DNA from 4 places in the Mesorhizobium sp. B2-2-4 genome. Region 3 is predicted to be linked to each of the others. Evidence: predicted binding sites of a transcription regulator. Region 3 holds the regulator's gene; each other region holds the start of a gene.
What was found. The regulator LexA, encoded in region 3, represses DNA repair genes until DNA is damaged. The targets are predictions, from matches to a motif close to TGTTCNNNNTGTGTTCNG.

Region 1 (3,392 bases), on a different contig from region 3:
AGGCGATCGATGCCGCAAGCATCGCCAAGCCCAGGTCAAGAGCCAGCTCCGGAACGAACGCACGAAGCGCGATCGGCACCGCGCCAATGAGATAGAGAGCGAGAGGAATGCGCGGCACGCCTCTTGCAACGGCGAGAGAGATTACAAACGCGAGCGTTCCAACCAGAAAAAGAACCGAACTGGCGACCAGAGCCAGACCGAGCGGTCCGGCTCGCAGCTCGACGATGGTTGTGAGCGGAAGCTTCGAAAATACCAGATTGATCACTGCTTCCACGCCTACCAAACTTGCCAACGCAACGAAGTTGATGACAAACGCGATAGTGCCGAACAGCCCCGCGCGCCGGCCAAACGCAAGAAACAGGCCCACGACGAGGCCAAGCGCCAATATCTCGGCGACTGGTGCGAGAAGTTGCGTCAGATCGGTGGTCGCGATGAGCGAGCTGCGTTTAGCCGCGTTGACCAGAAGAATAAGCGCGCTTCCCATCCCGGCAACGGCGGCAAGCCGATAAAGCGTGAGGCTGGGCACAGTCGCGCTCGACTGAACAATCGCGAAATTCTCCTGCTGAAATTCTTCGGCTGGACTCTGATGCGAAATGACCGATTGCGAGCGGGGTGGGGCTGTTCTGGCGAGCATGTTCGTCTCCTCAGCTGGGAGTTCGGGAGCCGCGAAGACCGTAGGCCTGTTCCGATCCCATCAGTAATCACTGCTTACATCCTCTGGCCGGAATTGTAAACGGCGATTACATAAATCGCGGAATCATGCTACAGAGGCGGGGAGCTGCTCCACGGAACGAAGGGAAAGAGATGGCAAAAGCCAAGGCGCCTCATCGCACTGGTTACCACCATGGCAATTTGCGGGAGGTCCTGATCGATGCCGCGGTTCAACTGGTCGAGGAAGGCGGCCCCGACAATGTGAGCGTGCGCGAAGCCGCAAAACGTGCCGGCGTTTCCCCTGGCGCGCCATTCCGTCACTTCAGCAACAAGACCGCGTTGATGACGGCTGTCGCGGAGCAGGCAATGAGCCGATTCCGCTCGGAGATCACGAATGCGGACGAGAAGGTTGCGACGGACGATCCGATCGAACGCTTTGCCGCTGTTGGAATCGCCTATTTGCGCTGGGCAATTCGAAACCCCACCCACTTCCAGATCATCTCGACACGCAATCTTATTGATTGGGATGCTTCAGAGTCGCTGCGTCACGATAACGAAGCGGTGCGTTCGCTGATGGAAGCGTCAATGGCAGAAGCACAGCGACGAAACATGCTCCGGTCGGACGACATGGCAGAGACCCAGATAGCCGCGAGGGCGCTCGTCTACGGGCTCGCACGCATGTACATTGATGGACATTTTGCGCAATGGGCAGTGGCAGGACATACCGGGGAGCAGACTGTGCAGAACGTATTAAAACATTTCGTCACACTCATTGTGAAATGACGGCCTGACGTGGAACCGGTCACTCGGCTGCCTCTTCGATCTTCTCCATATCGTCGTCCGAGAGGCCGAAATGGTGGCCGATCTCGTGGATCAGCACATGGGTGACGATGTCGCCCAAAGTCTCCTCGTTCTCGGCCCAGTAATCGAGGATGGCGCGGCGGTAGAGCGTGATGCGGTTCGGGCCTTCGCCGGTCTGCGGGTTCCAGCGCTCGGCGATGCCGCGTCCCTCGAACAGGCCGAGCAGGTCGAAGGGGGTTTCCAGTGACAGGTCGTCCATGATCTCGTCGGTCGGGAATTCGGCGATCTGGATGACGATCTCGCCGGTCAGCTTGCGAAAATCCTCGGGCAGATGGGCGTAGGCCTCCAGCGCCAGGAACTCGATCTCGTCCATCGACGGCGAAAGCTGGTCGTGCCAAATGCGGGTCTTGTAGATGCGGGCCATGCTTTGTCCTTTGATCCCGGCATATAGGCTTTTGGGCCACAATCGGCAAATGACGCGGCGGCTAACCCCAGGATTGCTTACGGCACCCGGAGCCGTTTGGCATGGCTTGAGGCGCGGCCGGCTGTCCGACCATGTTGGCCCTCTTATCGGAGAGGAATAAATTCCCCATGAGTCTGCTTGACTCTTCGGGTCGCCTCTGGAATCTATAAGAACATAACAGGAACAATTGTGAGTGGACACTGACCGTCATGGCGATGACCGCCGTGGCGCGGGAGACTGTTTTTGCCCTGCGCCGCCAGATCGCGAAGATCGAGGGAACGCTGCCCGAGCGCCTGCAGGCGCCGGCCGGCGCGGCTTCCGACGCCGGCACGGCCGCCGCGGACCGCACCGTGGTCCGGCGCGGCATCGCCGTAGCCAGGCCGGATGCTTTCCTGCGCACCGGCGTCGGCCGTCTCGATGCCGCCCTCGGTGGCGATTTGGGCGGCGATTTGAGCGGTGGCCTGCCGAAAGCGGCCTTAAGCGAAATCCATGGCGTCGAGACCCGCGATGCCGGAGCCGTCGCCGGCTTCGCCCTGTCGCTCGCCAGCCTGATCCTCAAGCCCAGCCTGGTTCTCAAGCAAGGGCCGCGATTGCCGGTGCTGTGGATCGGCACTCAGGAGGTTTTTCGCGAAGCGGGTTTTCCCTATGCCCGGGGCCTTCACGCCGCCTTCGGCATCGAGCCGGAGCAATTGCTGTTTTCCGAGGCGCCAAGGCTCGCCGATGCGCTGTGGGTCGCCGAGGAGGCGGCCCGCATGAAGGCGCTCGCCGCCGTCATCCTTGAAGTCCGCGGCAATCCGCAGCGGCTGGACCTGACCGCGACGCGCCGGCTGCACGCCCGCGCGCAGAGCGCCGGCCGGCCGGTCTTCCTGCTGCGGCAGGCGGCCGAACCCGAACCGACGGCGGCGCCCGTCCGCCTCATCGTCTCACCGGCGCCGGCAGGGTCGCGCGACACGGTCGGCGGGCCGCTTGCCGGCTCGATCGGCCGCCCCGCCTTCACCATCAGCATCGGCAAGAGCCGCACGGCCCTGCCGGGACAATTCATATTGGAGTGGAACCCCGATGAACGCATATTCGATGAAAGAAGGATTGGGGAAGAACGAGCAAAGAATCCTGTCCCTGTGGTTTCCCTATCTCGCGGCCGAACGGATCCTGCGGCAGCGCCTGGGGCGGTCCTGGCGTTCCCGACCGTCGGATCACCGGCCGCTGGTGATCAGCCATCGCGACAGCAACGCGCAGCGCATCTTAGCCCTCGACGAGCGGGCTGAGGCGCTGCATCTGAAGCCCGGCATGGGCATCGCCGATGCGCGCGCCATGCATCCGTCGATCGACATAATGGAGGCCGATGCCGAAGCCGACCGGCGCCTGCTCGAAGGCCTTGCGGACTGGTGCGACCGCTATACCCCGCTGGTGGCGCTCGACGGGACCGACGGCCTGTTCCTCGACGTCACCGGCTGCACCCATCTTTTCGGCGGCGAAC
Region 2 (3,392 bases), on a different contig from region 3:
GCATGGCCCGCACGGCCCGGTGTCGCCCATCGCCCAGAAATTGTCGGAGGTTGGGATGCGGATGATGCGATCATCGGAAAAGCCGGCGATCTTCTTCCAGAAGCCGGCCGCCTCGTCGTCGGTGTGGTAGACGGTGACGAGCAGCTTGTCCTTCTTAAGCCCGAACTCCCTGGTAATGAGGTTCCAGGCCAACTCGATGGCGCGCTCCTTGAAATAGTCGCCGAAGGAGAAATTGCCGAGCATCTCGAAGAAGGTCAGGTGGCGCGCGGTGTAGCCGACATTGTCGAGGTCGTTGTGCTTGCCGCCGGCGCGAACGCTTTTCTGGGCGGTCGTGGCACGCGAATAGGGCCGCTTCTCCAGGCCGGTGAAGACGTTCTTGAACTGCACCATGCCGGCATTGGTGAACATCAGCGTCGGATCGTTGCGCGGTACAAGCGGGCTCGACGCCACGACCTCGTGACCCTCCTTGCGGAAATAGTCGAGAAATGTCGACCGGATCTCGTTCACGCCACTCATGAATGCTGCCTTTTCGAGAGAGCCGCCGGCCGGACCGGCGGAAAATGGGCTCTGCTTTAGAAGATGGAGCTGGCCTTTTAGCCGCCGCTTGGCACCCTGTCCAGAAACACGCAAGCCGGCCAATTCGCGGTTCACCAGCCACCCAAAACGCAAACCGCCGGCACGGGGCCGGCGGTTCGAAACGCAATACTACAGAACTCGATTACATAAGCTCAAATTGATGAACCGGGATTATGGCCGAACTCGGGCCATAAACCGAACGCTAGATCGCGCCGGCGAACGCTTGAATTGCGCCGGCGAACGCTTACATCGCGCCGGCTTCATCCTCGAACCCATCATCGCCACCTTCGGAGCCGCCATTCTCAAGGAATTTCTCGGCGATCAGTCCGGCGTTCTGCCTGAGCGCAAGTTCGATCTCGCGCGCCGTATCGGGATTGTCGCGCAGGAACAGCTTCGCGTTCTCGCGGCCCTGGCCGAGACGCTGCGAATTGTAGGAGAACCAGGCGCCCGACTTCTCGACCACGCCGGCCTTGACGCCGAGATCGACCAGCTCGCCTGTCTTCGACACGCCTTCGCCGTACATGATGTCGAACTCGACCACCTTGAAGGGCGGCGCCAGCTTGTTCTTGACCACCTTGACGCGGGTCTGGTTGCCGACGACCTCGTCGCGGTCCTTGACCGAGCCGATGCGGCGGATATCGAGACGCACCGAGGCGTAAAATTTCAGCGCATTGCCGCCGGTGGTGGTTTCGGGCGAGCCGAACATGACGCCGATCTTCATGCGGATCTGGTTGATGAAGATGACCATGGTGTTGGAGCGCGAGATCGAGGCGGTCAGCTTGCGCAGCGCCTGGCTCATCAGGCGGGCCTGCAGGCCGGGCAGCGAATCGCCCATCTCGCCCTCGATTTCGGCGCGCGGCGTCAGCGCCGCGACCGAATCGACCACCAGCACATCGATGGCGCCGGAGCGCACCAGCGTATCGCAGATCTCAAGCGCCTGCTCGCCAGTGTCAGGCTGCGAGATCAGGAGGTTTTCGAGATCGACGCCGAGCTTGCGGGCATAGACCGGATCGAGCGCATGCTCGGCATCGACGAAGGCGCAGATGCCGCCCTTTTTCTGGGCTTCCGCCACCGTGTGCAGCGCCAGCGTCGTCTTACCCGAGCTTTCCGGCCCGTAGATCTCGATGATGCGGCCGCGCGGCAGGCCGCCGACGCCAAGCGCGATGTCGAGGCCGAGCGAGCCGGTCGGCACGGTTTCGATCTCGACGACCTGCTCGTTCGCGCCGAGCCGCATGATCGAGCCCTTGCCGAAAGCCCGCTCGATTTGCGACAGCGCCGCATCCAGAGCCTTTGATTTGTCCACTGCCTTATCCTCTACAAGCCGCAAGCTGTTCTGAGCCATGATACATCACCCCGTAGTCGTCAATGAAGGCCGGACAATCCGTAATCCTTGGTTATTTGTACCTTTTTTGTTCTCATTTGGCAAGAGGGATCAAGCATTTGAAAAATAAGCAACATCCTGATTTGTTCTTTTTTTGTCTCACGATTCGGCTCCAGCATGACCCGAATATTAGGCCAGGCTGGTTCGCCGTGCCGGCCTCACGAATCGCTGGTTGTTGCCTGCGAAGCTCCGTCGCACAGCATGGCGCTTGTGCGTGACCGCCAACAAAGGTCATATCGGCGCATGGTGAGATCTCCAAGAGTCCTGGCGGTGGGCGGCGCCCATATCGACAGGCGCGGCCAGGTGTCCGGCGCTTACGTGCCGGCTGCCTCCAACCCGGGCACGATGCGCGAGGACGTTGGCGGCGGCGTCTTCAACGCATTGCGCAGCACGGTGCGGCGAGGCGTCTCGGGCTCGTTGCTGTCGGTGCGCGGCGGCGATGCCGCCGCCGACACGGTTTCGCGCGCCATCGCCGAAGCAGGCATTGCCGACCTGTCCGCGGTGTTCCTCGACCGCACGACGCCGAGCTATACGGCGCTGATCGACCGCGAGGGCGAACTGCTCGTCGGCTTTGCCGACATGGCGCTTTATGAGCTGGCATTTGCAAAGCAGATCCGCCGCTCCAGGGTGCGGGAGGAGATCGCCGCCGCCGATGCCGTCCTGTGCGACGCCAACCTGCCATCGGCGGCTCTGGAGCGGCTGGTGTCGCTTGCCGCCGGCAAGCCCGTGTTCGCCATTGCCATTTCACCGGCCAAGGTCGTGCGCTTGACACCGGTGCTCGGCGGCCTGGCCGTCGCCTTCATGAACAGGCGCGAGGCGGTGGCGCTTGCCGGACTTGACGATGCCGCCTCTCAAAAAACTATCCTCGACGGGCTGAGAAGCGCCGGCCTCGACAGCGCGGTGGTCACGGCGGGCGGCGGCCCGGTGCTGGGCTTCGACCGCGACGGCAGCTTTGCCGTCGTCCCGCCCCCTCCAAGAAAGGTCGTGGACGTCACCGGCGCCGGCGATGCGCTTGCCGGCGCGACGGTCGCCGCCCTGCTGCGCGGCATGCCCTTGCGCGCGGCGTTGCGCGAGGGCGTCGCCGCCGCGACGCTGGCTATTGAAAGCGCGGGCGCCGTTCCCGATTTCACCACGGCGACTTTCGCGCAAGCGCTGGCTCTTGTGCCCGAAGAGCAGGAAATGGCATGAGACCGGCATCCGAAAGGATGCGCCGCACTTCGGATTGGAGATCCAGATGACCCCAGACACCGCCCGCCCCTTCATCGATGTCCACGCGCCGGTGGCGCAAGCCTTGGCCGCCGGGAAGCCCGTGGTTGCGCTGGAAAGCACCATCATAACCCATGGCATGCCCTACCCCGACAATGGCGCCATGGCGGCCGACGTGGAAAGGATCATTGCGAACGGCGGCGCGGTGCCGGCGACGATCGCCGTGGTG
Region 3 (3,392 bases):
ACCAGCCGGCGGTGTTCCAGGCGCGGATGAGATCCTGCGCCCACTCCTGCGTGGCGGCCTTCTGCAGCTCGCCGAACACGGCTGGCGAAGCGGCGCCCAGCGAATTGCCGTCGAGATAGATCACCCCCTGGGGCAAGGTGAAGCGGTCACGCATGGCACGCAGCGGATCCGCGGTGTCCATTGCCTCGATCGCTGCGAGATCGGGAATTTTGCTCATGGTCGCGATGTTCCTCGGTGAGAAGAGCGCCCTGGAAACGGGCCGGCTGTTTTGCCGCCCGGGCAAGGGCTGGCCGCATAGAGGCGCAAGAACAGGGTGAACGCCCGGTTCGATCTTTGCTCGATTTCCGCCCGAGGCAGTTCCTCGAGCACCCCAACGATCCGGCGAACCTGGAGATCGCCGATCAAAAGACTGATGTAGATGTCGGCGGCTTCGGCAGGATCGTCACAGGCGATCGGGCCGGCCCGACTTGCGGTTCGAAGCAGGTCGCCAACAAGCGGCATTATGGTATTGCGGCCGAATTGCGCGATCGATTGGCCAAGCGTGCCTGTATCGTTGACGTCGCCGGCCGCGGCGCGATTGAGCGCCACCGCCTTGTCGCCCGTCACGAGGGTCAGCAGGACTGGCCCGAGCAAGTTCAGGGTTTCGAGCGGATCGCGCGCCTGGTGAAGGGCGTCCTCCAGCAGCTTCCTTGCCTCTCCCGCATTGGCTTCGATCAAGGATCGAAACAGGGTCTGCTTGTTGCCGTACCAGTTGTAGAGGGTTTCGTTCGAGGCCGATGCCCGCTTGGCGATAGCAAGCAGGGAGGCGCTCTTGTAGCCGGCTTCCCGGAGCACCGCATAGGCGGCCTCCTCTATCCGTTCGCGTCGCGCGGCCTGCTTCGGCGTGGTCATTGGTGTTCCTCTTCGAAAACCGTACATTATTATACGGTTTCGTCAAGCGAACGAACGAACGCAGCCCGTCGCGACCAGTGGTGGTGTCTGGCCGTTTTCCGGCGGAAGTTGGCATTTTGGTTTCGTTTCGTTCACGAGCCGCAGGGGTTTCTAATCCGCCCAAACGCACCCCGCACCTGCCGGTCACCCAGCTTGCAGGCTTGTGCCAAGAGTGGAGACCGGTCGGGCCACAGGCCATTAACCAAAATAGTTTCAAAGGGCCCGGGAGCGCATTGACGACGGACCGCGCTGGCAGGATGCTGGCTGCGGGAGGGCATTTCGTTTCCGTCGCCTTAACAAATTCATTAAACTTTAAATGGTTGCGGAACACAACTGGAACAGATAGTGTTTGTTCTGGGTTTGTTTTCTGATTCTGGTTCCAGACCCTTCGTGCAATGCCTTTGGGGGCCGCCATGCTCACGCGCAAGCAACATGAACTCTTGATGTTCATCCATGAACGGCTGAAGGAAAGCGGCATTCCGCCGTCCTTCGACGAGATGAAGGAAGCGCTGGACCTCGCCTCCAAGTCGGGAATTCATCGGCTGATCACGGCGTTGGAGGAGCGCGGCTTCATTCGCCGCCTGCCCAACCGGGCGCGCGCGCTGGAGGTGCTGCGCCTGCCGGACTCGATCGCGCCGGGTCTTAACGCGGCAAAGAAGTTCTCCCCGAGCGTCATCCAGGGCAGCCTCGGACAGGGCAGCAGCCCTAGCCGGCAGATCAAGCCGGCGACGTCTTCGCGTCTGCCCGCTGCCGGCAATGACGACGACGCGGTTTCAGCGGTGTCGATCCCGGTCATGGGTCGCATCGCAGCGGGTGTGCCGATCGACGCCATCCAGCATCAGACGCATTCCATTTCAGTGCCGCCTGACATGATCATGGGCGGCGAACACTATGCGCTGGAGGTCAAGGGCGATTCGATGATCGAGGCCGGCATTTTCGACGGCGACACGGTCATCATCCGCAATGCCGACACCGCAAGTCCCGGCGAGATCATCGTGGCCCTGGTGGACGAGGAGGAAGCAACGCTGAAGCGCTTCCGCCGAAAGGGTGCTTCGATTGCGCTCGAGGCTGCCAATCCGGCCTATGAAACACGTATTTTCGGACCGGACAGGGTCAAGGTGCAAGGCAAGCTGGTCGGCCTGATCAGGCGCTACTGAGCGGGGTCGGCGGTGGGCTTTTCGGGTTTACGGTAAGGCGGCAGTCCCCTTGCCTCGCGTGAGAATTTCCGCTGTTCGTGCCAGGGCCGATATGGCCTGTCGACGGCAAAGCTGACCCGTGCCGGTGCCGTCGCCGATTGCTGGTCGAAGAAGACGGCGGCACTTCCCTTGCGAGCGAGCTGCCGCTTGGTGATGACGAGAACCAGCGGATTGTGGCAGGGATCGTAGCCCGCGGGGTCGTTGATGACGATCAGATCCGCATAGGAGCAGGCCCTCCAGGCGTCCTTGCGATCCTCCACCTGCGCGATGATCGCCCCCGAGGTATGCCGGGCCATGCACAGGCCCGTGAAGCAATAGAAAGGCGCTCCCGCCGGAAGTTGCGCGGGATCGAAGATGTCGAACTGTCGGTCTCCGCTGTCGAACAGTTCCGGCGCAACGATGGTTTCGGACTTCAGCGCGCGTTTCCAATTATCGACGGTGAATTCGTTCGGGCGCGCCCGGTTGATCGCGAGCTCGCCGCCGCCGATCGGCAACGCCACCAGGCGGGCATCCTCCGAAATCAGCACGTCCGGCGTGCGCGTGTCCGAGACGGTCAACAGGCCGGCGAGCGCGAAGGGAAGTGCCGCCAGCCGCAGCCATGTCGTGGCCATCGTCGCGATGACCAGGGCGATCGCCACCAGAAGGACGGATTGCTGCGAAATCAACCCGACCGCGTCGACCGGCGAGCGTTGCGAGATCCATCCTGATATGGCGATCATCGCGGTCAGTCCCTTGCCCATCAGATAAAGGGATGGTCCATCGAACCCGAACGGCATCAGCAGCGCGCTGGCAACCGCAAGGAACATCACGACCGAAACGATCGGCATGACGGCAAGATTGGCGAACAGGCTGAGCGGCGACACGCGCTGGAAATGCCAGATGGCGAAAAGCGCCGTGGCGCTTCCCGCGATAATCGAGGTCATCGCCAGCCCACCTGTCGCCAGCAGCAATTTTCGCGTCAGCAGGCCAGGCAAGGTCCGTTGCGGCGGCGGGGTCCGCGCTTTGTCGGCTTTGCGATCCGACCAGCCGGCATAGGCGCCGACCAGGGCCGCGGTGGCGGCGAAGGACATCTGGAAGCTCGGCCCTACCACCTCGTGCGGCGACACCACGATGACGGCGATCGCCGAAATAGCCAGATTGCGCATGGTGAGTGCCGCCCGATCGAACAGAACGGCGATCAGCATCACCGCCAGCATGATGAAGCTGCGTTCGGCGGCGACAACGACGCCCGAAATGACGAGGTAGGCGGCGATGGAGAAAAGTGCC
Region 4 (3,392 bases), on a different contig from region 3:
CCATCAACCTGTCGCTCGAACTGCTCGGCGACCGCTGGACGCTGCTCATCATCCGCGACCTGGTCTTCGCCGGAAAAAAGCACTTTCGCGAATTCCTGCAATCCGATGAGGGCATTTCCTCGCGTACGCTGGCCGAGCGCCTCCAGACATTGCAGGACGAAGGCATCCTCACCCGCAGCGGTGATCCCACGCATGGGCTGAAGGCGATCTATCGCCTGACCGAGGCCGGCATCGACCTTTTGCCCGTGCTGGCCACGCTCGGCGCCTGGGGCAGCAAGCACCGCAAGGCCGACGATGATCTGGCAAGGATCGCCGATAAGCTCGCTGCCGACGGCGAGCCGGCGCTGGAGCGCCTCAGGCAGGCGCTGCGGGCGGAGCATCTCGGTTGATGGATGTCGCCAAGGCGGCCTCGGGGACAACGACCCGCACAGGCAACGCGCCTCAGAAAGCGCGTCACGGCCCTCTATTCGGAATAGCGCAAAAACAAGCGATTGGAGCGGTTGCGTGATGCATTGCAGCACGCCGGCGGCGAGCTATGGCGTGCGCAATATGTCGGCGCCCGCCTGCTCATCGAACAGCACGGCGCAGCCGCACTGCAGCGCGACTTCACTCAGCGCATTCGCGACCGTTTCGTCGGCCGAGACGAAATCGCCGGTCAGCACCCGCAATTCCTCCACGGCCTTGGCCATCGAAACCAGCCGCCCCGCGGCGCGGTCGGTCGAGCAGGCGTTGACGACGCAAACCAGATCGATCATTTCAAAGTTGCCCATGCCAGCCTCCGCACACGGCGCCCTTCGGCCGTCAACGCGATTGTGAGCGACAATGTTCCGGCGGATCGCGACCTCGCTTGACAGCGAGCAATGTTTGTTCTCTTTATGTTCCATACTCTACAACGTCGCGAGGAACCGGGGATGGAGCCCACCATCCTGCATGCCGATCTCGACGCTTTCTACGCCTCGGTCGAGCAGCTTCTCGACCCGTCGCTGCGCGGCAAGCCGATCGCGGTCGGCGGCGGCGTCGTGCTCGCCGCCTCCTACGAAGCCCGCGCCTTCGGCGTGCGCGGCGGCATGCCGGGGCGCAAGGCGCGCGAGCTCTGCCCACAGTTGATTCTCGTCGGCGGAAATTTCCGCGACTACCAGCGGCTCGGCGACGCCGCGATGAAGGTGCTCGACGATTTCACGCCGCTGGTCGAGCGCATCTCCATCGACGAGGCCTTCGCCGATGTCGCCGGTTGCACGCATCTGTTCGGCCAGCCGCGGGAGATCGCCTCGACCATTCGCCGCCGCGTGCGAAGCGAACTCGGCCTGCCGATCTCGATCGGCGTGGCGCGCACCAAGCACCTGGCCAAGATCGCCTCGCAGGTGGCCAAGCCCGATGGGCTGGTGGTGGTCGAGCCCGGCACGGAGATCGCCTTCCTGCATGACCTGCCGGTCTCCCTGATGTGGGGCGTCGGCCCGGCGACCAGCGCGCGGCTGGCCGAGATCGGCGTCCAGACAATCGGCGAACTGGCCAGGACGCACAGCGGCGCGCTGGCGCGGCTGCTCGGCCCTGCCGCCGGCGAAAAGCTTGCCGCCTTGTCGTGGAACCGCGATCCGCGCAAATTGGAAACACGTCGCCGCGCCCATTCGGCCGGTGCCCAGTCGGCGCTTGGCCGCAAGCCGGCACTGGAATGCGTCTACATCCCCGTCCTGCTGCATCTGGCCGACCGGGTCGCCAGCCGGCTGCGCGCCAAGGCGCGCCCCGGCCGCACGGTGACGGTGCGCGTGCGCTTCGCCGACCTCAGCGCCGTCACCCGCTCGATCACGCTCGACCAGCCGATCTCGGCGACGGTGATGCTGGCCGAGATCGCGACAGACCTGGTGCGGGGCGTGCTTGCCGATCATCCGCATGACAGGACGATTTCGCTGCTGGCGATCTCGGTCTCGCATCTGGAGGAAAGTGCCGAATTGCAGCTCGAACTGCCGCTCGGCCTCGCCGACGAAAAGCGCCGCCCCGGCACCAGGAAGGGCCTCGCACGCTTCGGCGCCGACCGCGCCATCGACAAGATCCGCGAGCGTTTCGGCAAACAGGCCGTCGGCTACGGCACCGTGGCGCTGGAGGCGGCCCGCTCGGTGCCCGACGAGTTCAGGGAATTGGCGCAGAAGGAATTGTAAGCGGGAATGGCTGTCTGCGCTTCCCGAATGGCGCACACCAGTTGGCTTCAGAGCCGCATCGTGCCGAAGACCCGATCCCAGAACAGCGACGTCACGCCGAAATTGACATTTTCGTCGACATGATGATGCAGCGCGTGGCGGCGCTTCAGCGTGTAGAGATAGCTCGGATGAGTGGGATGCCAGTGATGGATCACATGGTGGATGCTGACGTACCATAGGTAGCCCAGCATCAGCCCGCAGCTCGCCGCGCTGGCGACCGCGAAATCCGAGACCATCCATACGGGAAAGAACGCGACAAGCGCATGCACGCCGAGGCTGAGCCAGGTCGGCGTGCCCACCGGACTGCGCTCCTCGACATGATGGCGGGCGTGCAGATCCCTGATCCAGGGAATGTGGTGAAGGACGAAGCGGTGCATGACGTATTCGATCAGCGTCCACAGACACAGGCACGCCAGCGCCGTCGCCAGCCAGCCTGGCGCGCTCTCTTCGCCGGCCTCGATAAGCCCGGCCACAGCCAGCAGGGCGATCGCCAGGGGGTAAACCACGAAGTCGCTGTAGTATCCAATGAGACCGAGTTCCATCGGAGCAAGCCTTCAACGCCGAAGAAGCGACAGATTGCCGAATGCGCGGGCGGGGAGCAACGCGGATGCGCCTGACATAGCGTCGCAATCACCTCGCGCAAGGTCGGCGGCAACGATTTGGAAGCCAGTCAACCGGCTGTTGCCTTCGAAACCAGCCTCGCAACGGGCTTGAAAAATGGCGGAACACAGCGCGGTCCCGAATGGACGGCCAACTCTTGATCGCCGTCAACCGCGCGGCACCGTCGGGCGTGGCCGCGATGTCACATTGGATGGCACACCCTCACCCGAACCTTGCCGCCGTCCACGCCCCATCAGCCGCGTTCGACTCCACCGCCGCGGCGACGAACTTCACGCCGCGCGCGCCGTCGACCACATCGGGCACCTGCGCCGCCCGGGCCGCATCGACAGCAGCGCCCGAACGATGCGCGCGGATGATGTCGGCGGCGTCGCGGTAGAAATTGGCGAAGGCCTCGATATAGCCTTCGGGATGGGCGGCCGGCATGCGTGACACGCGCCGGCTTTCCTCGGTCGAGCCATGGCCGCCGCGCACGAGCGTGCGGCTTTCCTCGCCATATCTGGAGAAACGCAGTTCCTCGGGCCGCGTGCCCGACCATTCAAGCCCCGCCTTGTCGCCATAGATGCGCACGGAGAGATCATT

Region 1: FJ959_RS02935 (metallopeptidase family protein) is a predicted target of LexA. The motif match lies at 2,084-2,101, and genes of this name have one in related genera.
Region 2: recA (recombinase RecA) is a predicted target of LexA. The motif match lies at 1,976-1,993, and genes of this name have one in related genera.
Region 4: dinB (DNA polymerase IV) is a predicted target of LexA. The motif match lies at 866-883, and genes of this name have one in related genera.

What each region holds. Positions count from the first base shown of each region.
Region 1 is NZ_VFWB01000001.1:564,859-568,250, reverse strand. It holds gene FJ959_RS02945 (hypothetical protein) at 1-634, opposite strand, end outside; gene FJ959_RS02940 (TetR/AcrR family transcriptional regulator) at 805-1,434, shown strand; gene FJ959_RS02935 (metallopeptidase family protein) at 1,454-1,876, opposite strand; gene FJ959_RS32045 (hypothetical protein) at 2,125-3,180, shown strand; gene FJ959_RS02920 (DUF6504 family protein) at 3,122-3,392, shown strand, end outside.
Region 2 is NZ_VFWB01000007.1:263,471-266,862, reverse strand. It holds gene alaS (alanine--tRNA ligase) at 1-516, opposite strand, end outside; gene recA (recombinase RecA) at 821-1,918, opposite strand; gene FJ959_RS19860 (carbohydrate kinase family protein) at 2,201-3,145, shown strand; gene FJ959_RS19855 (pseudouridine-5'-phosphate glycosidase) at 3,192-3,392, shown strand, end outside.
Region 3 is NZ_VFWB01000011.1:165,808-169,199, forward strand. It holds gene kynU (kynureninase) at 1-217, opposite strand, end outside; gene FJ959_RS25750 (TetR/AcrR family transcriptional regulator C-terminal domain-containing protein) at 214-891, opposite strand; gene lexA (transcriptional repressor LexA) at 1,344-2,087, shown strand; gene FJ959_RS25760 (ComEC/Rec2 family competence protein) at 2,081-3,392, opposite strand, start outside.
Region 4 is NZ_VFWB01000005.1:372,307-375,698, reverse strand. It holds gene FJ959_RS15285 (helix-turn-helix domain-containing protein) at 1-389, shown strand, start outside; gene FJ959_RS15280 (hypothetical protein) at 534-770, opposite strand; gene dinB (DNA polymerase IV) at 912-2,153, shown strand; gene FJ959_RS15270 (sterol desaturase family protein) at 2,201-2,734, opposite strand; gene FJ959_RS15265 (Gfo/Idh/MocA family oxidoreductase) at 3,015-3,392, opposite strand, start outside.